DNA from 3 places in the Halomonas koreensis genome. Region 2 is predicted to be linked to each of the others. Evidence: predicted binding sites of a transcription regulator. Region 2 holds the regulator's gene; each other region holds the start of a gene.

Region 1 (9,960 bases), on a different contig from region 2:
CAACGCCTACCGGGAGCTCCACGGCACCACCGACTACTCGAACCGCCGCCTGCTCGGGCTGTTCTTCGCCATGGCCTGGCTGGGGCCGCTGGCCGGCCTCGGCGGCTACTGGTGGCTGGCCGACTACCCGGCGGCGGTGGCGGCGATCATGCTGTTCGCGGCCGGCGGCATCCTCTATTCGGTATTCCAGGACCTGGCGCCCCAGGCCCGGCTCGAGCGCCACTGGGGCCCGCCGCTCGGCGCGGTGCTGGGCTTCGCGCTGGGCATCGGCGGGCATTTGCTGCTCCACTGACCAGCGTCAGGGCAGGGTGCGACGGGTTGCGTAGGAGCGCAGCTTGCTGCGCGAAAGGCGCCGCAGGCGCCCCAGACATCCGCCTCCTCGGTGGTGCCCCGCTCTGCCGCCGCTGACGCGGCGGATCGCGCTGCGGAGCAGCGCTCCTACGAACCTCAACGGTGTCACGCTACATTGCGAAGAGCGCCGAACCGGGTCATGGCGGATGCGCTAACGCTTAGCCTCCCCACCCGCCGCCGGGTTGGCCGGCCGTTTCCCGGTGAAATGCGAGGCATCACGAAAAAGGCACGCCCGAAGGCGTGCCTTTGATGTGCCGGAGGGCGGCGCCGGGGCGCCGCGGCCTCAGCAGCTGTAGTACATGTCGAACTCGACCGGATGGGTGGTCATGCGCAGGCGCTCGACGTCTTCCTGGAGCAGCTCGATGTAGGCATCGATCATCTCGTCGGTGAAGACGCCGCCCTCGGTCAGGAAGGCGCGGTCGGCGTCCAGCGCCGCCAGGGCCTGGTCCAGGCTCTCGGCGACGGTCGGGATGGACTTGCCCTCTTCCGGCGGCAGGTCGTAGAGGTTCTTGTCCATGGCATCGCCGGGATGGATCTTGTTCTTGATGCCGTCGATGCCGGCCATCAGCATCGCCGCGAAGCACAGGTAGGGGTTGGCGGTCGGGTCCGGGAAGCGGGCCTCGACGCGCTTGCCCTTGGGGCTCGCGGTGTAGGGGATGCGGATGGAGGCGGAACGGTTGCGGGCGCTGTAGGCCAGCATCACAGGCGCCTCGAAGCCCGGCACCAGTCGCTTGTAGGAGTTGGTGGAGGCGTTGGTGAAGGCGTTCAGGGCCCGGGCGTGCTTGATGATGCCGCCGATGTAGTAGAGGGCCATCTCGGAGAGGCCCGCGTACTCGTCGCCGGCGAACTGGTTGCTGCCGTCCTTCCAGAAGGACTGGTGCACGTGCATGCCGCTGCCGTTGTCGCCGACCAGCGGCTTGGGCATGAAGGTGGCGGTCTTGCCGTAGGCGTGAGCCACGTTGTGGATCACGTACTTCATCTCCTGCACCTCGTCGGCCTTCTTGACCAGGGTGTTGAACTTCACCCCGATCTCGTTCTGGCCGGCGTTGGACACCTCGTGGTGATGCACCTCGACGCTCTGGCCGATGGCCTCCAGGGTGTTGCACATGGCGCTGCGGATGTCATGGAAGCTGTCCACCGGGGGCACCGGGAAGTAGCCGCCCTTGACCCGCGGACGGTGGCCCAGGTTGCCGCCCTCGACCTGGCGGTCGGTGGCCCAGGCGCCCTCCTCGGAGGTGATCTTGTACATCGCGCCTTCGATGTCGGCCTTCCAGTGCACCTCGTCGAAGATGAAGAACTCGGGCTCGGGTCCGAAGAAGGCGGTGTCGCCCAGGCCGGTGGACTGCAGGTAGGCCTCGGCGCGCTTGGCGATGGAGCGCGGATCGCGCTCGTAGCCCTGCATGGTGGCCGGCTCGATGATGTCGCAGCGCAGCACCAGGGTGGCGTCCTCGGTGAAGGGGTCGAGGAAGGCGGTGCCGTCGTCCGGACGCAGGATCATGTCGGACTCGTTGATGCCCTTCCAGCCGGAGATGGAGGAGCCGTCGAACATCTGGCCGTTCTCGAAGAACTCGTCGTCCACGTCACGGGCCGGAATGGAGACGTGCTGCTCCTTGCCTTTGGTGTCGGTGAAGCGCAGGTCGATCCACTTCACGTCGTGTTCTTCGATCAGGGCGAGCGTCTTCTCGGACATGGGATCCTCCACTGGATAGCTGAGATGGCAATGCGTGTTACGGGTCGCCGGTCGCGGGTGTGTCCAGCCGACGTTGTAGCATGCCGCGGGCGGCCTGCCCACGACGCCATGCATCATCATGGCACTGTCCCGTTCAATGCAGGTCGCATGCCAGGTTTTCCGCACACCGCGCAGTCAACACGATAACCCGCTGCCATAAAACGGAAAAAAAGAAGCCGCCCACGAATCGTGCCGCGTCGCGCCCCCAGGCATGCCCCAGCATGGCGCCGCAGAATGCCCCGCGATGCAGCACGACGCGCCACAAATGCACCAAACAGGTGCAATATCTCGCGGCGAACGGGGCCGCGACGGCTTCCTCCGCCACAAGGCTGGTAGCGGCCGGGTCCTGACCCTATAATGCGGGCCCACTTTTCCCAGCAGGATCCCGTCGTGATCGAGAATCTTCGCAACATCGCCATCATCGCTCACGTCGACCACGGCAAGACCACCCTGGTCGACAAGCTCCTCCAGCAGTCCGGGACCCTGGACCGCAAGGCCGAGGGGCAGGAGCGCATCATGGACTCCAACGACCAGGAGAAGGAACGCGGCATCACCATCCTGGCCAAGAACACGGCGATCCGCTGGCAGGGTCCCGACGACCGGGACTACCACATCAACATCGTCGACACCCCCGGGCACGCCGACTTCGGCGGCGAGGTCGAGCGGGTGATGTCGATGGTCGACTCGGTGCTGCTGATGGTCGACGCCGTCGACGGCCCCATGCCGCAGACCCGCTTCGTCACCCAGAAGGCCTTCGACCAGGGCCTCAAGCCGATCGTGGTGGTCAACAAGATCGACCGCCCGGGCGCGCGCCCGGACTGGGTCATCGACCAGATCTTCGATCTCTTCGACAACCTGGGCGCCTCCGACGAGCAGCTCGACTTCCCGATCATCTACTGCTCCGCCCTCAACGGCGTGGCCGGCCCCGAGCCGGACCAGCTGACCGAGGACATGACGCCGATGTTCCAGGCCATCGTCGACATCGTCGAGCCGCCCAAGGTCGAGCTGGAAGCGCCCTTCCAGATGCAGATCTCGGCGCTGGACTACAACAGCTACGTGGGCGTCATCGGCCTGGGCCGCATCACCCGCGGCAGCGTCACGCCCAACCAGCAGGTCACCGTGGTCTCCAAGGAGGGCAACACCCGCCGCGGCAAGATCGGCCAGGTCATGACCCACCTGGGCCTGGAGCGGGTGCAGACCGAGGAGGCCTCCGCCGGCGACATCATCTGCATCACCGGCATCGAGGACCTGGCAATCTCCGACACGCTGTGCGATCCGAGCGCCGTGGAGGCGCTGCCGGCGCTGACCGTGGACGAGCCCACCGTGTCCATGACCTTCCAGGTCAACGACTCGCCCTTCGCCGGCAAGGACGGCAAGTTCGTCACCAGCCGCAACATCAAGGATCGCCTCGACCAGGAGCTGATCCACAACGTGGCGCTGCGCGTCGAGCAGGGCGACAGCCCCGAGAAGTTCATCGTCTCCGGCCGCGGCGAGCTGCACCTCTCGGTGCTGATCGAGAGCATGCGCCGCGAGGGCTTCGAGCTGGCGGTGGGCCGGCCCGAGGTGATCATCCGCGAGATCGACGGTGAGCCCCAGGAGCCCTACGAGGAAGTCATCATCGACTGCGAGGAGGAGCACCAGGGCGCCATCATGGAGGAGCTCGGCTACCGCAAGGGCGAGCTCAAGAACATGCACCCGGACGGCAAGGGCCGGGTCCGCCTGGACTTCATCATCCCCGCGCGCGGGCTGATCGGCTTCCGCGGCCAGTTCCTGACCCTGACCTCCGGCACCGGCATCCTCACCAGCCGCTTCGACCACTACGGCCCGCTCAAGCCGGACGCCTCGGTCGAGCGCCGCAACGGCGTGCTGGTGTCCATGGTCAGCGGCAAGGCGCTGGCCTATGCGCTGTTCGCCCTGCAGGACCGCGGCAAGCTGATCATCGAGCACGGCACCGAGGTCTACGAGGGCATGCTGGTGGGCATCAACAGCCGCGCCGAGGACATGGTGGTCAATCCCACCAAGGCCAAGAAGCTCGACAACATGCGCGCCTCCGGCAACGACGAGAACCTGGTGCTGACGCCGCCGGTGCGCTTCACCCTGGAGCAGGCCATCGAGTTCCTCGACGACGACGAGCTGGTGGAGATCACCCCCAACCATATCCGCCTGCGCAAGAAGCTGCTCACCGAGAACGAGCGCAAGCGCGCCAAGAAGAAGTAAACGCGTCACGCCGCACGCACCAGAGCCCGCCCTCCCGGCGGGCTCTTTCGTTACCGGCCCGTCGTGGCCCCGCGCCCCCGGCGGGAGCTATGCTGACACGGCCGTTCCTTCACGGAGACATGCCCCATGCACAAGCACGTCGAGTGGGACGACCCGGGCAGCGCCGGGGTCCTGCGCTACTACGCCGACCACCCCCAGGACTATCCGGAGCCCCATGTGGGCAGCATCGTCAGCGCGCTGTTCCGCGGCTTCACGGTGCGGGTGCGCGTCGAGGCCCGGGTCGAGGACACCAGCATCGGCGAGGTGGTGGCGCTGATCGCCCGGGACAACGGTCGACGCAAGCAGAGCGTCGGCGACCTCGCGCTCGGCGACACGGTGCGCCTCCCCGACGCCCATCGCGCCATGGAGCCCCGCCACCCGGCTGCGGACGAGGACGAACGGGACTGAAACGGGCGGCGGAATGCCATCCGCCGCCGCCAACGGCCCCTAAACGCAAGTCGACTGGTCAAGCGACCGTTCGATGCCGCAAAGTTGGAGCCACGAGGCCGGACATCCCGGCGCAGGACTCCCCCGGCCCACAAGGCCGACACGCAACAGCGGGCACCCGATGAGTACGCACAACGTCTGGACGCACAAGGGCACCTTCCTGCTCGCCGCGGTGGGCTCGGCGGTGGGGCTCGGCAACCTGTGGCGCTTCCCCTACCTGGCCGGGGAGAACGGCGGCGGGGCCTTCATCCTGATCTATGCCCTGACCATCTTCGCGGTGGGCATCCCGATCCTCATCGCCGAGATCATGCTCGGCCGCAACAGCCGGCGCAGCCCGATCATGGGCATGCGCTTCCTGACCCGCACCCACCAGACCTCCCGGGCCTGGGAATCGATCGGCTGGCTGGGGGCCGCCTCGGCCTTCATCATCCTCAGCTTCTACTCGGTGATCGCCGGCTGGGCGCTCCACTACACCGGCAAGATGCTCACCGGCAGCCTCGACGGCGCCGACGCCGAGACCATCGCCGCCGGCTTCGACGCCCTGCTGGCCTCGCCGCCGCTGCTGGCGCTCTATCACACCCTGTTCATCGGCGCCTCGGCGCTGATCGTCGGCCTGGGCATCCACCGCGGCATCGAGAACGGCCTGCGCATCCTGATGCCGGCGCTGTTCGTGATCCTGATGGTGGTGCTGGTCTACGCCGCGGCCATCGGCGACCTGGGCGGCGCGGCGGACTTCCTGTTCACCTTCCATGTCGGCGACCTCAGCCTGGAAGGCTGGCTGGAGGCCATGGGCCAGTCCTTCTTCACCCTGAGCCTGGGCATGGGCGCGATCATGGCCTACGGCGCCTACATGTCCGGCGAGGCCTCGCTGACCCGCACCGCCTTCACCATCGCCGTGGTCGACACCGGCGTGGCGCTGATCGCCGGCCTGGCGATCTTCGCGCTGGTGTTCGGCGCCGGCCTGGACCCGGCCGAGGGCCCGGGGCTGATGTTCGTCACCCTGCCGCTGGCCTTCGCCGAGATGCCCGGCGGCCCACTGCTGGGCGGCATCTTCTTCATCCTGGTGCTGGGCGCCGCCATCAGCTCCTCGATCTCGCTGATCGAGCCGGTGGCCGCCTTCCTGGTCGAGCGCTTCGACCTCAGCCGCCCCCAGGCGGTCTCCGCCATGGTGGTGGCAAGCTGGGCGCTGGGCCTGCTCACGGTGTTCAGCTTCAACCTGATGGCCGAGGGCACGATCTTCCATAGCCTCTTCGGGCGCAGCGCCTTCGGCCTGCTCGAGCTGCTCACCAATATCTTCATGCCGCTCGGCGGCCTGCTGATCGCGCTCTTCGCCGGCTGGGCCCTGACCCACGGCGAGGTGATGAAGGAAATGCGCACCAACGAGACCTGGTTCCGCGCCTGGCGCTTCCTGGTGCGCTTCGTCGCGCCGGCCGCCGTGGCCTTCGTGTTCCTGCGCAGCGTGCCGCAGGTCGAGGGCTACTGGATCCCCTCCATCGGGGCCCTGGTCATCGTCGGCGCCTTCGCCGCCGGGCGCACCTTCCTGGCCGAGCGCCGGGAGCACTGAACCACGTCGCCTGCACCGCAACGAACAACACAACACGGGTGTGACATGTCAGCCATCATCGACGTCCAACACGTCAACAAGGCCTTCGGCGGCCTCCAGGTCATCAACGACTGCTCGATCCAGGTCGAGGAGGGCTCCATCACCGGCCTGATCGGCCCCAACGGGGCCGGCAAGTCGACGCTGTTCAACATCATCGCCGGCGCCCTGCCGCTGGACAGCGGCCGGATCCTCTTCGACGGCCGGGACATCACCAACCAGCCGGCCAACGCCCTCTTCCACCAGGGGCTGCTGCGCACCTTCCAGATCGCCCACGAGTTCTCGAACCTGACGGCGCTGGAGAACCTGATGATGGTGCCGCCCCGCCAGGCCGGGGAGAACCTGTTCGCCACCTGGTTCAAGCCGGGCGAGGTGCGCCGCGAGGAGGCCGAGGTGCGCCGCCGGGCGCTCGAGGTCATCGACTTCGTGGGCCTGCACCATGTGCGCAACGAGCTCGCCGGCAACCTCTCCGGCGGCCAGAAGAAGCTCCTCGAGCTGGGCCGCACCATGATGACCGACGCCAAGGTGGTGCTGCTCGACGAGATCGCCGCCGGGGTCAACCGCACCCTGCTCGGCGACCTGGTCGGCAACATCGAGCGCCTCAACCGCGAGATGGGCTATACCTTCCTGGTCATCGAGCACGACATGGACATGATCGCCCGGCTGTGCGACCCGGTGATCGTGCTCGCCCAGGGCAGCGTCATGGTCGAGGGCAGCATCGAGGAGATCCAGAACAACCCCGAGGTCATCGAGGCCTACTTCGGCTCTCCCGCGGCCTGATGGCCCGCGGCACCAACAACAACGACGGGCGGTCGGATCCCGCCCGATAACGACAACGCAGAGAACTCCCTATGCCATTACTCGACGCACGCGACGTGCATGGCGGCTACGGCGGCATGAACATCCTCAACGGGGTGAACATGGCCATCGAGGCCGACGAGATCGGCGTCATCGTCGGCCCCAACGGCGCCGGCAAGTCGACCATGCTCAAGGCCGTGTTCGGCCTGCTCCATGTCAACCAGGGCGAGATCCTGCTGCGCGGCGAGCCCATCCACAACCTGCCGCCCAACAAGCTCGTCCAGAAGGGCATGGGCTTCGTGCCCCAGGAATACAACGTCTTCCCGAGCCTGACGGTGAAGGAAAACCTGCAGATGGGCGCCTACCTCAAGCCCGGCAACGTCAAGCGCATGCTGGCGCGGGTCTACGAGTTCTTCCCGCCGCTCTACGACAAGCGCCACCAGCCCGCCGGCGAGCTCTCCGGCGGCCAGCGCCAGATGGTCGCCATGGGCCGGGCGCTGATGGCCGAGCCCGACCTGCTGCTGCTCGACGAGCCCACCGCCGGGCTCTCGCCGCGCTACATGAACGAGATCTTCGAGCGGGTGAAGGAGGTCAACGCCGCCGGCGTCGGCATCCTGATGGTCGAGCAGAACGCCAAGCAGGCGCTGGCCATCGCCGACAAGGGCTTCGTGCTGGCCGCCGGCCAGAACCGCTTCACCGACACCGGCGCGGCCCTGCTGGCCGACCCCGAGGTCGCCAAGAGCTTCCTGGGCGGCTGAGCCCGCCCCGACGGACCATCGGAGACGTCCCGTGAACGAACTCGTTTTCTTCATCAACAACGTGGTGATCGCCGGCAGCGTGACCGGCTCGATCTACGCCATCGGCGCGGTGGGCGTGACGCTGATCTTCAGCATCATGCGCTTCGCCCACTTCGCCCACGGCGACATGATGACCTTCGGCGCCTTTATGGTGCTGCTGCTCACGACGCTCTTCCCGGGCGCGGGCAGTGTCATCGGCGTGCCCACCCCGATCGTCCTGCTGCCGCTGGCCATTGCCCTCACCGCCGCCCTGGCGGTGGGCATCGACCGGGCCTTCTACAAGCCGCTGCGCGCCCACGGGGTCAAGCCCATCGTCATGGTCATCGGCTCGCTGGGCGTGGCGCTGATGCTGCAGGGGCTGATCCGGCTGTTCGCCGGCACCGGCGGCCAGAGCCTGTACATCGACGATCGCAAGGAGATCTTCCGACTGGCCCTGCCCATCGAGGGCGTACGCGTGCCGGTGGTGATCACCGAGCCCCAGCTCTACCTGTTCGCGCTGACCATCATCTGCGTGGTCGGCCTGCATTTCTTCCTGTCGCGCTCGCGGCTGGGCAAGGCCATGCGCGCCATGTCCGACAACCCCGACCTGGCCCAGGCCTCGGGCATCAACACCAACACCATCGTCGCCGTGACCTGGGTGATCGCCGGCGGCCTGGCCGCCATCGCCGGCACCCTGCTGTCGCTGGACGTGACCTTCAAGCCCGACCTGAGCTTCTTCCTGCTGCTGCCGATCTTCGCCGCGGCCATCGTCGGCGGGGTGGGGCACCCCTACGGCGCCATCGCCGGCGGCTTCGTGGTCGGCTTCGCCGAGACCCTGGCGGTGTTCAACTGGAACATCCTGCTGAGGCCCTTCCGCGACAGCCTGCCCGAGTGGCTCTCGCTGCCCGGCAACCTGGCCTTCGTCGGCACCGAGTACAAGATCGTGGTGCCCTTCTTCATCCTGGTCGCCATCCTGGTGTGGCGCCCCACCGGCATCTTCAAGGGCAAGGTGATCTGATGAGCGCGACACGTACCGATACCGTTCCCGCCCCGCGCCGCTTCCCGCTGCGCGAGGTCGTCCTCTTCCTGATCCTGCTGGTCGCGGTGCTCGGCGTCTACGGCGTCATGGGCGCCGCCTACAGCACCCGCATGCTGGTGGAGGCCGCCTGCTATGCCATTCTGGCCCTGGGCCTGACCATCCAGTGGGGCTACGCCGGCCAGTTCAACGCCGGCGTCATGGGCTTCGTGGCGCTGGGCGGCTTCTGCGCCATGTTCTTCAGCGTGCCGGTCAACGAGGCCTTCTGGGACACCGAGCTGCCCGGAGAACTGGGCGTGGTGCTGCTCTACGTCGTCGGGGCGGGCGCCCTGGTGTTCGGGGCCACCCGACTCGATCGGGTCGGCGTGCCGAAGAAGCTGCGCACCCTGATCAGCGTGGTGCTGGCCGTGGTCCTCTACCTGGTGGTGATCAGCGCCTTGCGCGGCGTGACCGACCAGATCGAGGCCCAGGCCGGCTTCATCGGCGGCCTGGGGCTGCCCGCCTGGATCGGCTGGATCGTCGGCGGGGCGCTGGCCGGTGGCGTGGGCTACTTCATCGGCCACATCTGCCTGGGCCTGCGCAGCGACTACCTGGCCATCGCCACCATCGGCATCGCCGAGATCATTAAGGCCTTCCTCAAGAACTCCGACTGGCTGACCCGCGGCACCGCCACCGTCTCGCCGCTGCCCTGGCCGGTGCCGGGCCCCGCCGAGGTCGGCTTCACCCTGGCCCGGGCACTGTACTTCTCGGTGACGGCGGTGCTGATCGTGGGCATCTTCTTCCTGCTGCACCGCGCCTATCACGCCCCCTGGGGCCGGATGATCCGCGCCATCCGCGACAACGAGATCTCGTCCGCGGCCATGGGCAAGGACATCAACCGCCGCCGCCTGGAGATCTTCGTGCTGGGCTGCATCCTGATGGGCATCGGCGGCGCCGTGCTGGCCAGCTTCAACAGCCTCTTCGACCC
Region 2 (9,960 bases):
GCGCGGCCGGCGAACAGCAACGCCGCCACCACCGGCGCCAGCTCGCGCAGCAGCGACAACGCCACCATCTGGCCCAGGGCATCCTCGGCGCCGAAGTCGACCAGGATGGTGTAGCCCTGCAGGCCCAGCACCATGCCGATGAACAGCCCCGAGACCAGCACGATGGCCAGCGACATCACGCCCACGAAGTGCATCTGGCGCAGCCACAGCCGCAGCCCCTCGGCGGAGGGCAGCCCGGCCAGCGACTGGCCCAGCAGGATGGCCGCCCGGCCGAGCCCCTCGGTGACCTCGCAGCCCACGGCTCCCAGGCGACGAATCGCGGCGATCATGGCGTCCCTCCCGTGCCCAGCAGGTCGGCGTGGAAGTCCGCGGCCGGATAGTGGAAGGGCACCGGGCCGTCGGGCTCGCCGTGGATGAACTGGCTGACCCGGGGGTCGCGGTCGACGTCCAGGCTCTGCGGCGTGCCCTGGGCCATCACCTTGCCGTCGGCGATCACGTAGACGTGGTCGGCGATGGACAGGGTCTCCTTGATGTCATGGGAAACCACCACGGCGGTCAGCCCCAGGGCGTCGTTGAGGCGCCGGATCAGCTGCACCAGCACCCCCATGGAGATCGGGTCCTGGCCGACGAAGGGCTCGTCATAGAGGATCAGCTCGGGATCCAGGGCGATCGCCCGAGCCAGGGCCACGCGGCGCGCCATGCCGCCGGACAGCTCCGAGGGCATCAGCGCCCGGGCGCCGCGCAGGCCCACCGCCTGGAGCTTCATCAGCACCAGGTCGCGGATCATCGTCTCCGGCAGGTCGGTATGCACGCGCAGCGGAAAGGCCACGTTCTCGAAGACGTCCAGGTCCGAGAACAGCGCGCCGCTCTGGAACAGCATGCCCATGCGGCGGCGCAGCCGGAAAAGCGCCTTGCGCGACAGGGCGTGCACGTCCTGGCCGGCGATGCGCACCCGCCCGGCCTCCGGGGCCAGCTGGCCGCCGATCAGCTTGAGCAGGGTGGTCTTGCCGGTGCCGCTGGGCCCCAGGATCGCGGTGATCTTGCCTCGCGGCACCACCATGTCCAGGCCGCGGAAGATCTCCCTGTCTCCGCGCGAGAAGTGCAGGCCCTCGACCTCGACGAGGGGGGTGTCGGTCATCCGTTGGCGTCCTTTCACGAGATTATCGAACATCGTATCCTAACCGTGTCCCGGGGCGCCAGCCTGGCGATCCCTCCGGCTTGCACCCGGCGCACGCAGCGGGTTCAATGGGCGCCCTTTTCCGACACCGGACGCCCCCGACGACCATGCTGGCTCCCTCCCTGATCGTGATCCTCGGCTTCATCGGCCTGCTATGGAGCGCCGACCGCTTCGTCGGCGCCGCCGCCGCGACCGCCCGCCAGGCGGGCATGAGCACCCTGCTGGTGGGCATGACCATCGTCTCCATCGGCACCTCGGCGCCGGAGATCGTGGTCTCGATCATGGCGGCCCTGGACGGCATCCCCAACCTGGCGATCGGCAACGCCCTGGGCTCCAACATCGCCAACATCGGCCTGGTGCTGGGCCTCACCGCCCTGGTGGTGCCCATCCCGGTGCGCTTCTCGATCGTGCGCAAGGAACTGCCCCTGCTGCTCGGCGCCACCGGCCTGGCGGGCTACGCCCTGGCCAACGGCCATCTGGACCGCCTCGACGGCCTGCTGCTGCTGGCGTTGCTGTTCTTCAGCCTGTGGTGGCTGTTCCGGGCCGACACCCCGGATGCGATCGACGCCGAGGGCGAGATCCCCGACATGCGCCTGGGCCGGGCCCTGCTGTGGCTGGCGACGACGCTTGCGATCATGGTCGCCAGCTCCCGGGCCCTGGTCTGGGGCGCCAGCGAGCTGGCCCTGGCGATGGGCATCAGCGAGCTGGTCATCGGCCTCACCGTGGTGGCCATCGGCACCAGCCTGCCGGAACTGGCCGCCTGCGTGGCCAGCGCCCTCAAGCGCCACCACGACCTGGCCATCGGCAACGTCATCGGCTCCAACCTCTTCAACATGCTCGCCGTGCTGCCCGTGCCCGCCCTGCTGAGCCCCGCCGCCGCCGACCCCGCCGCCGCCAGCCGCGACTACCCCACCATGCTGGTGTTGACCCTGGCGCTGGGCATGCTGCTGCTGTGGCAGCGCCGCGGCCATCTGGGCCGCCTGCCGGGCGCCCTGCTGGCCCTGGCCTATGCCGGCTACCTGGCGTGGCTGGCCGGCGCCTGGACCTGACCCCTTGAGCCAAACCCCGCGACAGGCAACAATCGACGCCATGACCGACGCATCCTCCTCCTCTTCCGGCCTGCTGGCCAGTGCCGAGCGCACCCTTCGCCTCGAGCAGCAGGCCATCGGCGCCCTGGTCGAACGCCTGGACGGCGACTTCGAGCGCGCCTGCGAGCTGATCCTGGCCTGCCGCGGGCGCGTCGTCGTCACCGGCATGGGCAAGTCCGGCCACATCGGCGGCAAGATCGCCGCGACCCTGGCCAGCACCGGCACCCCGGCCTTCTTCGTTCACCCCGGCGAGGCCAGCCACGGCGACCTGGGCATGATCACGCCCGGCGACGTGGTCCTGGCGCTGTCGAACTCCGGCGAGACCGCCGAGGTGACCGCGCTGCTGCCGCTGCTCAAGCGCCTGGGCACGCCGCTGATCAGCCTGACCGGCCGCCCCGGCTCGACCCTGGCCCGCCACGCCGAGGCCCACCTGGACGCCGGCGTCGAGCGCGAGGCCTGTCCGCTGGACCTGGCCCCCACCTCCTCCACCACCGCCGCCCTGGCCCTGGGCGACGCCCTGGCGGTGGCGCTGCTCGAGAGCCGCGGCTTCACCGCCGAGGACTTCGCCCTCTCGCACCCCGGCGGCAGCCTCGGCAAGCGGCTGCTGCTCACCGTGGCCGACCTCATGCACAGCGGCGACCGCCTGCCCCGCGTCCCCCTGGGCAGCCCGCTGCGCGACGCCCTGCTGGAGATCACCCGCCAGGGCCTCGGTTTCACCTGCGTGATCGACCCGGCGGGCCGGCTGGCCGGGGTCTACACCGACGGCGACCTGCGCCGCACCCTGGACCAGCACAGCGACCTCTCCGGCCTGAGCGTCGACCGGGTCATGACCGTGCCCGGCAAGCGGGTATCGCCCGACACCCTGGCCGCCGAAGCGGTGCGCCTCATGGAAGACGGCCGCATCACCGCGCTGGCGGTGGTGGACGACGACGACCGCCCGGTGGGCGCCCTGCACATGCACGACCTGCTGGCCAGCGGCGTGATCTGACTCAAGGAGACCCCATGACCTTCGATGCCTCCCCGCTGGACCCCCGCCTGGTCGACCGCCTGCGCCGCGTGCGCCTGCTGGCCATGGACGTGGACGGCGTGCTGACCGATGGCCGCCTCTACTTCCACGCCGACGGCGGCGAGAGCAAGGCCTTCCACACCCTGGACGGCCACGGCATCAAGCTGGCCCAGCGGGCCGGCATCGAGGTGGCGCTGATCACCGGCCGCGACTCGCCGATGGTCAGCCGCCGCGCCGCCGCCCTGGGCATCGCCCACCTCCACCAGGGCGTCGAGGACAAGCTGCCGGTACTGCGCGCGCTGTGCCGGCGCCTGGCGCTCGACCTCGACCAGGCCGCTTACTGCGGCGACGACATGCCCGACGTGGCGGCCATCCGCCAGGCCGGCGTGGGCATCAGCGTGCCCGGCGCCCCCGACTACATCCGTCGGCAGGCGGACTGGGTGACCGAGCGCGAGGGCGGCTTCGGCGCGGCCCGCGAGATCTGCGACGCCCTGCTCCAGGCCCAGGGCCACTGGGACGCCGTGCTGGACACCTACCTCCACGGCCGGGCCTGAGCCATGCGCCTGCCCCGCCCCGGCTTCCGCACCTGGCTGCTGCTGCTGCTGCTCGTCCTGGGCGGCGGCCTGGCGACCCTCGACCGCCGGGACGCCTCGGCGCCGGGCCCGGTGCCCCAGGGTCAGCGCGGCGAGCCCGACTACTACCTGGAGGACGCTCGGCTGACCCGCTTCGACGCCACCGGCCACGCCCACCAGCGCCTGACCACGCCGCGCCTCACCCACACCCCGGTCGACGACGTCACGCGGCTGGTCGAGCCGGACGCCCGGCTGCGCGACGACGCCGGCCGCCTGTGGCTGGCCTCGGCCCGGCGCGGCCGCCTCGGCGCCGGCGGCGCCCCCCTGCTGCTCGAGGGCCAGGCGCGGCTCGTCGCCCCCCGGGAGCGCTGGCGGCTCGAGACCGAACGCCTCCACTACGACGCCGAGGCCGGCCATGCCTGGAGCGACACCCCGGCGCGGCTCAGCCAGCCGCCCCAGCGCATGCGCGGCGAGCGCTTCGACGCCTGGCTCGATGACAACCGCGCCCGGCTGACCGACAATGTGCGCGGCCACCACCCGCCGCAACCCCAGGAGGACCCCGAGTCATGACGCGACCGCCCCTCGCCCCGCTGCTGGCCCTGATGCTGGCCGCCCTGATGCTGGCCGCCCCCTCGGCCCTGGCCCTGGAAGGCGACGCCAGCGCCCCGATCCAGGTGGAGGCCGACCGCCTAGACCTGGACGACCGCGCAGGCACCGCCGTCTACCGCGGCGACGTGCGGATCCGCCAGGGCAGCCTGCTGCTGACCGGGGCCCGGGTCGAGATCCAGCGCAACGACGCCGGCCGACTGACCCGCGCCACCGCCACCGGCGAGCGCGCCTACCTGGAGCAGCAGCCCGCCCCCGACCAGCCGACGGTGCGCGCCTGGGGCCGCACCGTCGTCTACCACGTGGCCGAGCGACGCATCGAGCTGATCGACCGCGCCGAACTGCACCAGGGCGGCGACACCTTCGACGGCGGCTACCTGGAATACTTCCTCGACCGCCGGGTCGTCCAGGCCCGCGCCGACGCCGAGGGCGTCGACGAGCGCCAGCGGGTGCGCATGACCCTGGAGCCCGAGCAGCAGGACGCCCCATGAAGACCCTCAGCGCCCAGCACCTCGCCAAGAGCTACAAGCGCCGCCGGGTGGTCCACGACATCAGCCTGGAGATCCGCCAGGGCCGCATCGTCGGCCTGCTCGGCCCCAACGGCGCCGGCAAGACCACCTCCTTCTACATGATCGTCGGCCTGGTGCGCGCCGACGCCGGCCGCGTCGCCATCGACGATCGCGACCTCTCGGGAGCGGCCATGCACGAGCGCGCCCGGGCCGGGATCGGCTACCTGCCCCAGGAGGCCTCGATCTTCCGCAAGCTCTCGGTGGCCGACAACATCATGGCCATCCTGGAGACCCGGGGCGACCTGGATCGCGCCGGCCGCCGGGCGCGCCTCGAGCAGCTGCTGGAGGATTTCCACGTCACCCATATCCGCGACAATCCGGGCATGAGCCTGTCGGGCGGCGAGCGACGCCGGGTCGAGATCGCCCGGGCCCTGGCCACCGAACCTGACTTCATCCTGCTCGACGAGCCCTTCGCGGGGGTCGATCCCATCTCGGTGGGCGAGATCAAGGGCATCATTCGCCAGCTCCGGGATCGCCACATCGGCGTACTGATCACCGATCATAACGTGCGCGAGACCCTGGATATCTGCGACGGCGCCTACATCGTCGGCGACGGCCAGATCATCGCCGAGGGCGACGCCGAGGCGATCCTCGCCAACCAGAAGGTGCGCGACGTCTACCTGGGTCAGGACTTCCGGCTCTGACTCGATTTTTCTTCGCAAGTCACTGATATTTCGTCGACGAATGGCGACGGGCATGGCGCTTGCCGGTGGCATGCTAATTGCTTGGCCAGGACTTGCGCCGCGCCGCCGCCGGGACTAGGGTGGGGGCTTCTTCGCCTGGAGAGTGGAGCCCCCCATGGCCATGAAGGCATCCCTGCAACTGCGCGTCGGCACCCAGTTGACCATGACGCCGCAGCTGCAGCAGGCGATCGGCCTGCTGCAGCTCTCCACCCTCGACCTGCGCCAGGAGATCCAGCAGGCCCTGGAGGCCAACCCCATGCTGGAGCTCGAGGAGGACTTCGGCGAGCAGGCGGTCGGCGAGGCCGCCGACGACGACTGGGCCGACGAGATCCCCGCGGAGCTCAGCGTGGACAGCGACTGGTCGGACACCTTCCAGGACGCCGGCGGCAGCGGCGAGGGGCCCGACTTCGAACGCCAGGCCGCCGGCCAGAGCCTGCAGGGCCACCTGGCCTGGCAGCTGGCGATGAGCGGCCTGGAGGAGCGCGAGACGCGCATCGCCGAGAGCCTGATCGATGCCGTCAACGCCGACGGCTACCTGGACCAGTCCCTGGACGAGCTCCGCGACGGCCTGCGCGCCCAGGGCCTCGACGGCCTGACCCACCGCGAGGTCGAGGGCGTGCTGCTGCGCCTCCAGCAGTTCGAGCCCACCGGCGTGCTGGCCCGGGACCTGCGCGAGTGCCTGCTGCTGCAGCTCGCCGCCCTGCCCGACGATACCCCCCTGCTGCCCCAGGCGCGCCGCCTGGTGCGCCAGTTCCTCGAGGCCCTGGCCGGCGACGACCGGCGCCTGCTCAAGCGCCGCCTGGGGCTCGACGACGCCACCCTCGATCGGGTGATCGCCCTGATCCGCGGCCTGGACCCGCGCCCGGGCAGCGCCTTCTCGAGCGGCGACAGCGACTACGTGATCCCCGACCTGATCGCGCGCCACACCGCCCGGGGCTGGCAGGTGGAGCTCAACCCCGAGGCCATGCCGCGGCTGCGCATCCAGCCCGACTACGCGGCACTGATCAAGCGCGCCGACAAGAGCCAGGACAACCAGTTCCTCAAGGACCACCTCCAGGAGGCCCGCTGGCTGATCAAGAGCCTGTCGAGCCGCAACGACACCCTGCTGCGCGTCGGGCGCGAGGTCATGACCCGCCAGCTCGACTTCCTGGAACGCGGCGAGGAGGCCATGAAGCCGCTGATCCTGGCCGATGTCGCCCAGGCGGTGGAGATGCACGAGTCGACCATCTCGCGGGTCACCACCCAGAAGTTCATCCACACCCCGCGCGGCGTGTTCGAGCTCAAGTATTTCTTCTCCAGCCAGGTGGGCGGCGGCGAGGATGCCCACTCCAGCACCGCGATCCGCGCCCGCATCCGCAAGCTGATCCAGGACGAGCCGCCCCGCAAGCCGCTCTCCGACAGCCGCCTGGTGGCCCTGCTCGGCGAGGAGGGCATCGAGGTCGCCCGGCGCACCGTGGCCAAGTATCGGGAGGCGATGCAGATCCCCTCCTCGAGCCAGCGCAAGCGCCTGCGCTGAGGGCGTTGCCCGGCTGCGTTGAACGGCCCTGAGCGGGGCGCCGGACGGGGGGTTTGCATGGCACCAAAAAGGGTTACAATCGAGTCACCACCCAAGGAGCAAGGAGCGTGTCATGCAAGTCAACCTCACCGGCCACCACGTGGAACTGACCGATCCCCTGCGTGACTACGTGCAGGAAAAGCTCGCTCGCCTGGAGCGCCACTACGACAACATCACCACCGTCCAGGTCACGCTCTCCGTCGAGAAGGAACGCCAGCAGGCCGCCTGCACCCTTCACGCCGCCGGTGCCGACCTCCATGCCGAGGCCATGGACGGCGACATGTACGCCGCCATCGACGCCCTTGCCGACAAGCTCGACCGCCAGCTGGTCAAGCACAAGGAAAAGGCCCAGGCACGCGCCCAGGGCGCCGCTAGCGTCCGCTGACCCATGTCACTGGAAGCCATCCTGCCCCCCGAGCGCATCCTCTTCGGCGTGCCCGGGGGAAGCAAGAAACGGGTGCTGGAGTTCTTCAGCACCTTCATCGCCCAGAACACCCCGAGCCTCGACAGCCAGGAGGTCTTCAGCCGGCTGATCGGGCGCGAGCGCCTGGGCAGCACCGGCATCGGGCACGGGGTCGCCATTCCGCACTCCCGCAACCCCCACTGCAAGGCGCCCATCGCCGGCTTCCTCAAGCTCGCCGAGCCGGTCGACTTCGACGCCGTCGACGGCGAGCCCGTGGACCTGGTGTTCGTGCTGCTGGTGCCCGAACAGGCCGATGACGCCCATCTCGCCCTGCTCGGCCAGGTCGCCGGGGTGATGAACGACGCCGAGACCCGCAGCGCCCTGCGCCGCGCCGGCAGCCAACGCGAGCTTCACGACTGCCTCATCGAGGCCATACGACGCCAGGCCCCCAGCGACAGCCGCGACTGATCCGGCCGCTCGACCAGGAGACCCCCGTCATGCAGCTCGTCATCATCAGCGGACGCTCCGGCTCCGGCAAGTCGATCGCCCTGCAGGCGCTGGAGGACCTGGGCTTCTACGCCATCGACAACCTCCCGGCCATGCTCCTCGGCCCCCTGGTGGACGAGCTCAGCGGCGGCCAGTCGCTGCGCAGCGCCATCGCGGTGAGCATCGACGCCCGCAACCTGCCGCACGCCCTGGAGCGCTTCCCCGACCTGCTCGACGAGGTCCGCGCGCGCCAGATCCACTGCCAGGTGATCTACCTGACCACCGACGCCCGCATCCTGCTCGAGCGCTACTCCGCCACCCGACGCCGGCATCCGCTGACCCGCGACAGCGAGATGACCCTGGCCGAGGCGATCGACTGCGAGGAGGACGCCCTGGCCGGGATCCGCGACCTGGCCGACCTGCTGATCGATACCTCCCGGCTCTCGGTGCACGACCTGCGCGGCCGCATCACCGACCAGGTCGCCGGTCACCGCCCGGAGGGGCTGACGCTGACGGTGGAATCCTTCGGCTTCAAGCGCGGCGTGCCCCTGGACGCCGACATCGTCTTCGACGCCCGCTGCCTGCCCAACCCCTACTGGGATCCGCGCCTGCGCGATGCCACCGGCCTCGATGCCAGCGTGATCGCCTTCCTGGAAGCCTATCCGGTGGTCGACGAGATGGCCGGCGACATCCTGGCCTGGATCGAGCGCTGGCTGCCCCGCTATCGGGCCAGCCAGCGCAGCTACCTGACCGTGGCCATCGGCTGCACCGGCGGCCAGCACCGCTCCACCTACCTGGCCGAGCGCCTGGCGCGCCGCCTGGCCGAGACCCGGGCCGGCGTCCGGCTGCGCCACCGGGAGCTCGGCGTTCACCTCACCCTGCCCGCGCCGCCGACCGACGACGAGGATGCCTGACCCCGTGCCCCGCCGAACCCTCACCCTGACCAACAAGCGCGGCCTGCACGCCCGCGCCGCCACCCGCCTGGTGCAGTGCTGCCAGCCCTATGCCGCCCGGGTCACCGTCCATCACGGGGAGCAGCAGGCCGACGCGGCCAACATCATGTCGCTGCTGATGCTGGCCGCCCCCTGCGGCACCGAGCTGACCCTGGAGGCCGACGGCGAGGACGGCGAGGACGTGCTGGACGCCCTGGAGGCACTCTTCGAGGCGCGGTTCGACGAGGAGGCCTGACAGGGGCGAGGTGCGAAGTGCGAGGCGTGAGGCGTGAGGCGTGAGGCGTGAGGCGTGAGGCGTGAGGCGTGAGGCGTGAGGCGTGAGGCGTGAGGCAGGACGTTGCCACCAGCCTGTGGTGGCAACGCTTTTTCTTACCGCTTACGGCTTATAGCTTACAGCTGCCCGAAGGGGTCAGCCGCCCGCGACCGTCATCTCGTCGATCAGCCAGCTGCCGGTGTGGATGCTGCCGCGGGTGTCGGTGTCGTCGCCGACGCCCGCCAGGCCCTTGAACATGGCCTCCAGGTTGCCGGCGATGGTGAACTCCTCCACCGGGTGCTGGATGCGGCCGTCCTCCACCCAGAAGCCCGCCGCGCCCCGGGAGTAGTCGCCGGTGACGCCGTTGACGCCCTGCCCCATCAGCTCGGTGACCAGCACGCCGCGATCCATCCGCGAAAGCAGCGCCTCCTGGCGCTCCAGCGGCGCGTCAAGGCGCAGGTTGCGGGCGCCGCCGGCGTTGCCGGTGGTCTCCATGCCCAGCCGCCGGGCGCTGTAGGCGGAGAGCAGGTAGCTGGCCAGGCGCCCCTGGTCGATGAAGACGTTGTCGCGGGTCGCCACGCCGTCGTTGTCGAAGGGACTGCTGGCCAT
Region 3 (9,960 bases), on a different contig from region 2:
CAGCCACAGCGGGGCCACGTCGAACAGCTCGTGCAGGGCGCCCTCGCGGGCCCAGGCGGGCCGGGCCAGCTTGACGTAGGCCGTCAGCAGCACCGACAGGCAAAGCACCACCGTGGCGATGGCCGGCAGGGCGTCGCCGAGCAGCGCCTTGAGGCCGTCGGCCATCAGGCCCATGCCGATGTTGATGGTGTCGCCGGTCGAGAAGGGCACCAGGAACAGCGAGATGCCGAGCAGCGAGGGGATCAGGAACTTCAGCAGGCCGGCGCGGCTCAAGGGCGCGGCATGGCTGGCGAGGGTCGTGTCGAAGGAGTCGGCCATGGGATTTCCCTGTTGGTCTTGTAATGGGTGTGGCCCGGCCCTGCCGGGCCGGTGCGTCGGCGGGGATCAGTCGCGGTGCTTGACGCCGGGGAGCACGCAGAGCATCTCGTAGAGCAGGGTGGCGCCCATCAGCGCGGTGTTGCCGCTGGTGTCGTAGGGCGGGGCCACCTCGACCAGGTCGCCCCCGACCACGTTGAGGCCCTGGGCGCCGCGCACGATCTCCAGGCCCTGCTGGGAGGTGAGGCCGCCCATCTCGACGGTGCCGGTACCCGGGGCCACGGACGGATCCAGGCCGTCGATGTCGAAGGAGATGTACACCGGGCCGTCGCCCATCTGCTCGCGGACCTCGGCCATCAGCGGCTCGAGGGACTGGTACCAGCACTGCTCGGCGGTGACCACGCGGAAGCCCTGGTCGCGGCACCAATCGAAGTCGTCGGCGGCGTAGCCGGTGCCGCGCAGGCCGATCTGCACCACGCGACCGGCGTCGAGCAGTCCTTCCTCCTGGGCGCGGCGGAAGGGGCAGCCGTGGGCGACCTCCTCGCAGAACATCTGCTCGTTGACGTCGGCGTGGGCGTCGACGTGGATCAGGCCCACCGGGCCGTGCTTCCTGGCGATGGCGCGCAGCAGCGGCCAGGTCAGGGTGTGGTCGCCGCCCAGCGTCAGGGGCACGCAGCCGTGGGACAGCACCTCGTCGTAGAAGTCGGTGATGATGTCGAGGTTCTTGGGCAGGTTGAAGGTGTTGATCGGCACGTCGCCGATGTCGGCCACCTGCAGGCTGTCGAAGGGGGCGGCGCGGGTGGCCATGTTGTAGGGGCGCAGCATGCGCGACTCGTCGCGGATCTGGCGCGGGCCCAGGCGGGTGCCGGGACGGTTGGAGGTGCCGATGTCCATGGGCACGCCGATGAAGGCCGCGTCGAGGCCGGCGGCCGTGTCCTGGGTGGGCAGGCGCATCATGGTGGCCGGTCCGCCGAAGCGCGGCATCTCGTTGCCGCCGAGGGGCTGGTTGAAGTCGCTCATCTGTCGGGCTCCGTCGTCAGGGGAATGTCCTGCGTCTTCCCTAGCAGGAAGCGTGCCATCTTTAGAGGCTTGATACGGCGTGGGTTTTTCTGGGTCGATGCAATAATGAATCGCTCAGGGTCGCTTGGGTGATACACTGCTGTATCAGTGATTCATTCCTGCATCGAGGCGAGGGCCCGTGAGCGAACTCGACAGCCGCATCCTGCAGACCATCATCGAGACCGCCCATGACCATTTCTTCGTGGTCGACGCCGACGGCCGGGTGCGGGACGTCAGCCCGGCGGCGGCGGCGGTCTATGGCATGTCCCGGGAGGCCCTGTGCCGCACCACCGTCCAGGCCCTGGAGGCCCAGGGCGTGCTGAAGCCGTCGATCAGCCTGGAGGTCATGCGCACCGGCCGTCCGGCGCAGCTGATGCAGGAGACCGGCACCGGCCGGCGGGTCATCGCCCAGGCGCATCCGGTGTTCCAGGCCGGTCGGCTGGCCGCGGTGGTCAGCCGCTCCATGGATCTCACCGACCTGCAGCTCCTCCAGGAGGAGTACGCCCTGCTGCAACGGCGCTTCAGCGATCACCTGCGTCGCGGCGGCGGCGAGGAAGCCCGCCTGGAGGCCGAGCTGGGCGAGCTGGAGGTGCGCAGCGAGGTGATGCGCGAGGTGGCTCGGCTGCTCAAGCGGGTCGCGCCCACCGATGCCACGGTGCTGATGCTCGGCGAGTCGGGGGTGGGCAAGACCGCCTTCGCGCGCCAGCTGCATCGCTGGAGCGCCCGGCACGACGGCCCCTTCATCGACGTCAACTGCGGCGCCATCCCGGACAGCCTGTTCGAGTCGGAGATGTTCGGCTACCGCCAGGGCGCCTTCAGCGGGGCTGCGCCGGGCGGCAAGGCGGGCCTGCTGGAGCAGGCCGAGGGCGGCACCCTGTTCCTCGACGAGATCGGCGAGCTGCCGCTGGCCATGCAGACCAAGCTGCTCAAGGTCATCCAGGACGGCACCGTCACCCGGCTGGGCGACACCCGGCCCCGGCGGGTCGACTTCCGGCTGGTGGTGGCCACCAACCAGGACCTGGCCCGCGGCGTCGAGGAAGGCCGCTTCCGGCTCGACCTCTACTACCGCCTCAATGTCATCCCCGTGACCCTGCCGCCGCTGCGCGAGCGCCGCGAGGACATCCCCGGGCTGGTCGAGCGGCAGCTCCGGCGCCTCAACGCCCGCTACGGGCGTGACAAGCTGATGGGCCGCGACGTCTGGCAGGAGCTGATGGGCCGCGACTGGCCGGGCAACGTGCGTGAGCTGGAGAACTGGCTGGAGCGGGCCTGGCTGGCGGCCGGTGATGACGTCATCCGGGCCCGGGCTGCCGGGGAAGCATCGGCGCCGTCGGCCACGATGGCCGGCTCGCCGGCGTATGCCGAGGCGAGCGCAGCCACGCCGCTGGGCGACGGCGAGACGCTGCGCTCGGCGTTGGCGCGCATCGAGCGCGAGATCCTGGCCGCGCTGTGCGGCGAGCTGCCCTCGACCTATGCCATCGCCGAGCGCCTCGGCATCAGCCAGCCCAGCGTGGTGCGCAAGCTCAGACAGCACGGCCTGCGCATCGGGCGCGATGCCTGAGCGCGTGGCGCGTCCGGCGTTGCGCGGGACGGGGGCGCCGCCTACGTTGAGGAGGTTCGCCGGCACCGCCGTGGCGCCGGCCGCTGTTGATCCTGAGAAGAGGGAACCGCCCATGTCCGACCGCCTGCTGCTGACCACCTCCTCGCACCTCGAGGGCTACCGCGTCACCGAGCATCTCGACATCGTCTCCGCCGAGTGCGTGTTCGGCATGAACGTCTTCAAGGACATGTTCGCCGGCCTGCGCGACTTCTTCGGCGGCCGCAACAAGTCGTCCCAGGATGCCCTGCGCGACGCCCGCATCGCCTGCCTGGACGAGCTGCGCCGCGAGGCCGAAACGCTGGGCGCCAACGCGGTGATCGCCGTGGACCTCGACTACAGCGAGATCTCCGGCGGCGGCAAGTCGATGCTGTTCCTGGTGGCCACTGGCACGGCGGTCAAGGTGGCGCGGGGCTGAGCGCAGGGCAACGAAAAGGGCCCCGCGATGTCTCGCGGGGCCCTTGGGGATTCGGTGGTCGGAGTAGCAGGATTCGAACCTACGACCTCTGCCTCCCGAAGGCAGCGCTCTACCAAGCTGAGCTATACTCCGATTTTTTCGCCTTGTGTGCCGGCGACGGATGGGCATTATACGCAAACGTCGCCGGGACGCAAGCCCCTTTGCCTGTCGGGGCGATCAGGTCTGCCGCTCCACCGCCAGGCGGGCCAGGTCGGCCATGCGCTCGCGATACGGGGAGGCGGGCAGGGCGTCCAGCTGCGCCAGGGCCTTGGCGGACATCTCCTCGGCCCGGGCGCGGGTGTAGTCGAGCGCGCCGGTCTCGTCGACGATGGCCAGCACCTCGTCGAGGCGCTCCAGGCCGCCCTCGCGGATGGCCTGGCGGATCACCTTGGCCTGCTCGGCGGTGCCGGCGGCCATGGCCTGGATCAGCGGCAGGGTCGGCTTGCCCTCGGCCAGGTCGTCGCCGACGTTCTTGCCCATGGCCTCGGCGTCGCCCTGGTAGTCGAGCAGGTCGTCGACCAGCTGGAAGGCCAGGCCCAGGTAGCGGCCGTAGTCGCGCAGGGCGGCCTCCTGTTCGGGCGTGGCCTCGGCGAGGATGGCGCCGCTGTGGGAGGCGGCCTCGAACAGCATGGCGGTCTTGCCCTGGATGGTCTCGAAGTAGGCGGCCTCGTCGACGTCGGGGTTGCCGACGTTGGTCAGCTGCTGCACCTCGCCCTCGGCGATGGTGCAGGTGGCCGCCGAGAGCACCTCCATGATGCGCATCGAGCCCACGTCCACCATCATCTGGAAGGAGCGCGAATAGAGGAAGTCGCCGACCAGCACCGAGGGGGCGTTGCCCCAGGCGTCGTTGGCGGTCGCCTTGCCCCGGCGCATGTGCGACTCGTCCACCACGTCGTCGTGCAGCAGGGTCGAGGTGTGCATGAACTCGATCAGCGTGGCCAGGGTCACGTGGCGGTCGCCCGCGTAGCCCAGCGAGCGGGCGGCCAGCAGCACCAGCAGCGGGCGCAGCCGCTTGCCGCCGCTCTCGATGATGTACTGGCCGATGGTCTCCACCAGGGGCACCCGGGAGGCCAGCTGCGCCAGGATGGTGCGGTTGACGGCGCTGAAGTCCTCGGCGACGACGGCATGGATGGGGGTGGCGGGGACGGCGGTCTCGAGCTTGGGCGACGAAGGGTTGGCAGGCATGGAGGCGACATCGGCGAAAGGGTGGAGGTGGCGGGCGTCGCGCGGGGCGGGCGCCGGCCGGGATTGTCGGCCATGCTATGGGGCCCCCCGTGGGGCGTCAAGGCGCGGGGCGCCCGGGTGAGGGGCGCCTTGTCGCCGCCCGGCGACGGGGTGGGCGGCGGCTTGTATGGCGCGGATCCTGCGGTTATAATCCGCGACCCACTCATCTCGCTCCCTGCCAGATGGTTGCCGAAAGGGGCGCCACTCGAAGCAGGTCGATGAAGAGCCCACCCCGATGAGTACCGGAGAGACGAGCATGTACGCAGTTATCAAGAGCGGTGGCAAGCAGTACCGCGTTCAGGAAGGCCAGACTCTCAAGCTCGAGAAGCTGGAAGTGCCGACCGGCGACACCATCGAGTTCGATGAGGTCCTGCTGGTGGGCAGCGACGACGACGTCAAGGTCGGCGCCCCGACCGTCGACGGTGCCAAGGTGTCCGCCGAGATCGTCGCGCACGGCCGCGGCGAGAAGGTCCGCATCATCAAGTTCCGTCGCCGCAAGCACAGCATGAAGCGTCAGGGCCACCGTCAGTGGTTCACCGAAGTCAAGATCACCGGGATCTCCGCGTAAGCGTCAGTTCCCCCTGAACGAGCGAGGTATTTGCAATGGCTCACAAGAAGGCAGCCGGCTCCACCCGTAACGGTCGCGATTCCGAATCCAAGCGCCTCGGCGTGAAGCTGTTCGGCGGTCAGGCCGTGACCCCGGGCAACATCATCGTCCGCCAGCGCGGCACCAAGTTCCACGCCGGCGCCGGCGTCGGTATCGGCAAGGACCACACCCTGTTCGCCCTGGACGAAGGCGTGGTCAAGTTCGAGACCAAGGGTCCGAAGAACCGCAAGTTCGTGAGCGTCGTCTCCGCCTGAGACCGCCCGGACCTGCAGCGAGAAGGCCCCGCCATGGCGGGGCCTTCTTGTATCATGGCGGCATGGCCGCCAGGAGAGTGACAGATGCAGTTCGTCGACGAAGCCTCGATCATCGTGGAAGCCGGCAAGGGCGGCAACGGCTGCCTGAGCTTCCGCCGCGAGAAGTACGTGCCCAAGGGCGGCCCCGACGGGGGCGACGGGGGTCATGGCGGCAGCGTCTACCTGATCGGTGACGATGCCCTCAACACCCTGATCGACTTCAAGTACCAGCGCTTCTACAAGGCGCAGAACGGCCAGCCCGGTCAGGGGCGGCAGATGAGCGGCCGCGCCGGCGAGGACCTGCACGTCAAGGTGCCGGTGGGCACCACGGTGATCGACGAGGACACCCTGGAGGTGATCGCCGACGTCACCGAGGCCGGCCAGGTGGTGCCGGTGGCTCAGGGCGGCCGCCGCGGGCTCGGCAATATCCACTTCAAGTCGTCCACCAACCGGGCGCCCCGGCGCACCACGCCGGGCACCGAGGGCGAGCGCCGTCACCTGCGCTTCGAGATGAAGGTGATGGCCGACGTCGGCCTGCTGGGCCTGCCCAACGCCGGCAAGTCGACGCTGATTCGCGCGGTCTCCGCGGCCAAGCCCAAGGTCGCCAACTACCCCTTCACCACTGTGGTGCCGAACCTGGGAGTGGTGAAGCTCGGCCAGCACGAGCACTTCGTGATGGCCGACATCCCCGGCCTGATCGAGGGCGCCTCCGAGGGGGCCGGCCTGGGGCTGCGCTTCCTCAAGCACCTGACCCGCACCCGGCTGTTGTTCCACGTGGTCGACGTGGCGCCCTTCGACGAGTCCGACCCGGTGGCGGCCGCCGAGGCCATCGCCCACGAGCTCGGCGAGTTCTCGCCGACGCTGGCCGAGCTGCCGCGCTGGCTGGTGCTCAACAAGCTCGACCTGCTGCCCGAGGACGAGCGCGAGGCCGTGGCCGACGAGATCGTCCGCCGGCTGGGCTGGGAGGGCCCGGTGTTCCGCGTCTCGGCGATCAGCGGCGAGGGCACCGACGCCCTGGTGCAGGCCGCCCATCGCTGGCTCACCGAGCAGCGCCGGCTGGAGCACGAGGACGAGGAGGCCGCCGAGCGCGAGCGCGAGATGCGCCGGCGCATGGAGGACGAGGCCGTGGCGCGCACCGAGGCCCGCCTGGGCCGCAAGCGCAAGCGGGACGACGAGGATGACGACGACTTCGATGACGACGATTATGATGTCGAGGTCGAATACGCCCCGTGAGCCCGGGGCGGCTGGGTCGCATTGAGCCGAGGAACGGATGGAGAGTAACGAGCAGGTACCCGGCCGCGAGGCCCTGAGGGGCATGCGCCGCGTGGTGGTGAAGATCGGCAGCGCCCTGCTGACCAACGACGGCCGTGGCCTCGACGAGGCCGCCATCGGCGGCTGGGTCGACGAGATCGCCGCCCTGCACCGGCGCGGCGTCGAGGTGGTGCTGGTGTCCTCCGGCGCCGTGGCCGCGGGCATGGTGCGCCTGGGCTGGCAGGCGCGCCCCTCGGCGGTGCATGCCCTGCAGGCCGCGGCGGCGGTGGGCCAGAACGGCCTCACCGAATGCTACGAGGGGCATTTCGCGCGCCACGGCCTGACCACCGCCCAGGTGCTGCTGACCCACGACGACCTGTCCAACCGCAAGCGCTACCTCAATGCCCGCTCGGCGCTGCGCACCCTGGTCGACCTGCGGGTGGTGCCGGTGGTCAACGAGAACGACACCGTGGTCACCGACGAGATCCGCTTCGGCGACAACGACACCCTGGGCGCGCTGGTGGCCAACCTGCTCGAGGCTGACGCCCTGGTGATCCTCACCGACCAGGAGGGGCTGTTCGACGCCGATCCCCGCCATGACCCGAACGCCCGGCTGATCGCCGAGGGGCGGGCCGACGACGCCCGGCTGGCCGAGGTGGCCGGCGGCGGCGGGGCCCTGGGGCGCGGCGGCATGACCACCAAGGTGCGCGCCGCCCGGCTGGCCGCGCGCTCCGGGGCGGTCACGGTGATCGCCAGCGGTCGCCAGGACGCGGTGCTGACCCGGCTGGCCGACGGCGAGCGCCTGGGCACCCTGCTGACCCCCGATCGGGCGCCGATGGCGGCGCGCAAGCGCTGGCTGGCGGGCCAGCTGCAGGTGCGCGGCAGCCTGACCCTGGACGAGGGCGCGGTCAGGGTGTTGCGCGGGCGCGGCTCCAGCCTGCTGCCGGTGGGGGTCAAGTCGCTGGCCGGCGACTTCGTGCGCGGCGACATGGTGCTGTGCGTCGACGAGGCCGGCCACCGGGTGGCCAAGGGGCTGGTCAACTACGGCGCCGAGGAGGCCCGCCGGCTGCTCGGCCAGCCCAGCCATCGGATCGAGAGCATCCTCGGCTACATGGAAGCGCCGGAGCTTATCCACCGCGACAACCTGGTGGTGCTCTAAGAGGCGCCGATTTTCTATTGCGCTCGACGACCCACAGGGAAGTGGGAAGTGCGTGGGTTCGTCGGGAACGAACCTAGCGATCCTGGCCGCCGGCGGTCCTGGTGCGCCAGCTCGGGCGTCATCCTCATTTACTTGTTTCGTAAACTGCGGTGACTGTGTTCCGGCGACGGCCAGCCTCTCTTCGCTCATGACGTAAATCGTCAGCCTCTTGGTCAGGCGTGGCGGGGCGCCCGACCTTGACAAGGCTGGCAAGCCCTGTCGCCACGTGATAGGATACGCCATCCTCTCAGACACGGCCCGTGAGCGATCGCGTCCCGACACGCGATCGGCCGGATGGCCAGGCCGACGGGGATTTTTTTATTTCCCTGTTGGATCAAACCGTTATCAAAGCCGCCCACGCAGGCGGTGACAACTTTCTCCAAGGAGACAGTCAGTGGCTAACAGCAAGCAAGCCCGTAAGCGCGCCCGTCAGGCAGAAGGCCGTCGTGTTCTGAAGGCGAGCCAGCGCAGCATGGTCCGCACCTACGTCAAGAGCGTGATCAAGGCCATCAAGACCGGCGATCACGGCCAGGCCATGGACGCCTTCAAGCGTGCCCAGCCGGTCATCGACCGCATCGCCGACAAGGACGCGCTGTCCAAGAAGAAGGCCGCTCGCCTGAAGAGCCGCCTGAACAAGCGCATCAAGGCCCTGGCCGCGTAAGCACGCCGGACGCCTCCGGGTGCCCGCCCAGTGCGGGCACGCCGACGAAAAACCGGCTTCGGCCGGTTTTTTTGTGCCCGATCCTCTCCGGCAAGGGAGCGCGCCGTGACCGATACCGACCCCCGTCCCGCCACCGAGCCCGCCCCGGCGTCCTCCGGCCCGCCGACCCCGAAGGCCTCCGGCGGCCTGATGCGCTCGGGGCTGATCGTCAGCGCCATGACCATGCTCTCGCGGGTGCTGGGCCTGGCCCGGGACGTGGTGATCGCCGCGCTGTTCGGCGCGGGGCAGGGCGCCGATGCCTTCTTCGTCGCCTTCAAGGTGCCCAACTTCCTGCGCCGGCTGTTCGCCGAGGGCGCCTTCAACCAGGCCTTCGTGCCGGTGCTCTCGGAGTACGCCACCCGGCGCAGCCGCGAGGAGGTGCGCGAGCTGCTGGACGCGGTGTCGGGCAGCCTCGCCGCGGTGCTGCTGCTGATCACGGCGCTGGCCATGCTGGCCGCGCCCTGGCTGGTGTGGCTGTTCGCCCCCGGCTTCGGCCGCGATCCGGCGAAGCTGGCGCTCACCGCCGACATGCTGCGCCTCACCTTCCCCTACCTGCTGCTGATCTCGCTGACCGCCTTCGCCGGCAGCGTGCTCAACACCTGGAATCGCTTCGCGGTCCCGGCCTTCACCCCGGTGCTGCTCAACCTGTCGCTGATCGGCGCGGCGATCGGGCTGACGCCGCTGATGGACGAACCGGCCATGGCGCTGGCCTGGGGCGTGGTGATCGCCGGCGGCGCCCAGCTGCTGTTCCAGGTGCCCTTCCTGGCGCGCCTGGGGCTGATGCCGCGCCCCTGGCCGGCCTTCGCCCACGAGGGGGTGCGGCGCATCCTCAAGCTGATGGCACCGGCGCTGTTCGGGGTCTCGGTCTCCCAGGTCAACCTGCTGCTGGATACCGTGCTGGCCTCGCTGCTGGCGGCGGGCAGCGTCTCCTGGTTGTACTATTCGGATCGCCTGATGGAACTGCCGCTCGGCGTATTCGGCATCGCCATCGGCACGGTGATCCTGCCCGCGCTGTCCAAGCGCCACGCCGAGCAGTCCGGCGAGCATTTCGCCAGGATGCTCGACTGGGCGATCCGCGCCGTGCTGCTGCTGGGCATGCCGGCGGCGCTGGCGCTGGCGCTGCTCGCCGAGCCGTTGCTGATCACCCTGTTCCACTACGGCGCGATGACCGATCACGACATCGCCATGGCGGCGATGAGCCTGCGCGCCTATGCCCTCGGGCTGGTGGCCTTCATGCTGATCAAGGTCCTGGCGCCGGGCTT

Evidence for each region. The regulator sigma-54, encoded in region 2, starts transcription at its own class of promoters, with help from an activator protein. The targets are predictions, from matches to a motif close to TGGCACNNNNNTTGCTNT.
Region 1: glnA (glutamate--ammonia ligase) is a predicted target of sigma-54. The motif match lies at 2,177-2,194, and genes of this name have one in related genera.
Region 3: speB (agmatinase) is a predicted target of sigma-54. The motif match lies at 1,376-1,393, and genes of this name have one in related genera.

Annotation. Positions count from the first base shown of each region.
Region 1 is NZ_JARWAK010000019.1:54,626-64,585, forward strand. It holds gene QC818_RS16920 (ZIP family metal transporter) at 1-292, shown strand, start outside; gene glnA (glutamate--ammonia ligase) at 635-2,041, opposite strand; gene typA (translational GTPase TypA) at 2,471-4,297, shown strand; gene QC818_RS16935 (hypothetical protein) at 4,424-4,744, shown strand; gene QC818_RS16940 (sodium-dependent transporter) at 4,905-6,347, shown strand; gene QC818_RS16945 (ABC transporter ATP-binding protein) at 6,393-7,163, shown strand; gene QC818_RS16950 (ABC transporter ATP-binding protein) at 7,235-7,939, shown strand; gene QC818_RS16955 (branched-chain amino acid ABC transporter permease) at 7,971-8,975, shown strand; gene QC818_RS16960 (branched-chain amino acid ABC transporter permease) at 8,975-9,960, shown strand, end outside.
Region 2 is NZ_JARWAK010000018.1:41,797-51,756, forward strand. It holds gene mlaE (lipid asymmetry maintenance ABC transporter permease subunit MlaE) at 1-329, opposite strand, end outside; gene QC818_RS16545 (ABC transporter ATP-binding protein) at 326-1,138, opposite strand; gene QC818_RS16550 (calcium/sodium antiporter) at 1,285-2,226, shown strand; gene QC818_RS16555 (KpsF/GutQ family sugar-phosphate isomerase) at 2,267-3,253, shown strand; gene QC818_RS16560 (KdsC family phosphatase) at 3,268-3,825, shown strand; gene lptC (LPS export ABC transporter periplasmic protein LptC) at 3,829-4,413, shown strand; gene lptA (lipopolysaccharide transport periplasmic protein LptA) at 4,410-4,940, shown strand; gene lptB (LPS export ABC transporter ATP-binding protein) at 4,937-5,662, shown strand; gene QC818_RS16580 (RNA polymerase factor sigma-54) at 5,817-7,217, shown strand; gene hpf (ribosome hibernation-promoting factor, HPF/YfiA family) at 7,330-7,641, shown strand; gene QC818_RS16590 (PTS sugar transporter subunit IIA) at 7,645-8,127, shown strand; gene rapZ (RNase adapter RapZ) at 8,157-9,059, shown strand; gene QC818_RS16600 (HPr family phosphocarrier protein) at 9,064-9,333, shown strand; gene pmbA (metalloprotease PmbA) at 9,508-9,960, opposite strand, start outside.
Region 3 is NZ_JARWAK010000012.1:81,752-91,711, forward strand. It holds gene QC818_RS13865 (YjiH family protein) at 1-318, opposite strand, end outside; gene speB (agmatinase) at 385-1,335, opposite strand; gene QC818_RS13875 (sigma-54 interaction domain-containing protein) at 1,514-2,932, shown strand; gene QC818_RS13880 (YbjQ family protein) at 3,045-3,386, shown strand; tRNA gene QC818_RS13885 (tRNA-Pro) at 3,442-3,518, opposite strand; gene ispB (octaprenyl diphosphate synthase) at 3,603-4,610, opposite strand; gene rplU (50S ribosomal protein L21) at 4,906-5,217, shown strand; gene rpmA (50S ribosomal protein L27) at 5,253-5,510, shown strand; gene cgtA (Obg family GTPase CgtA) at 5,595-6,782, shown strand; gene proB (glutamate 5-kinase) at 6,820-7,959, shown strand; gene rpsT (30S ribosomal protein S20) at 8,393-8,659, shown strand; gene murJ (murein biosynthesis integral membrane protein MurJ) at 8,849-9,960, shown strand, end outside.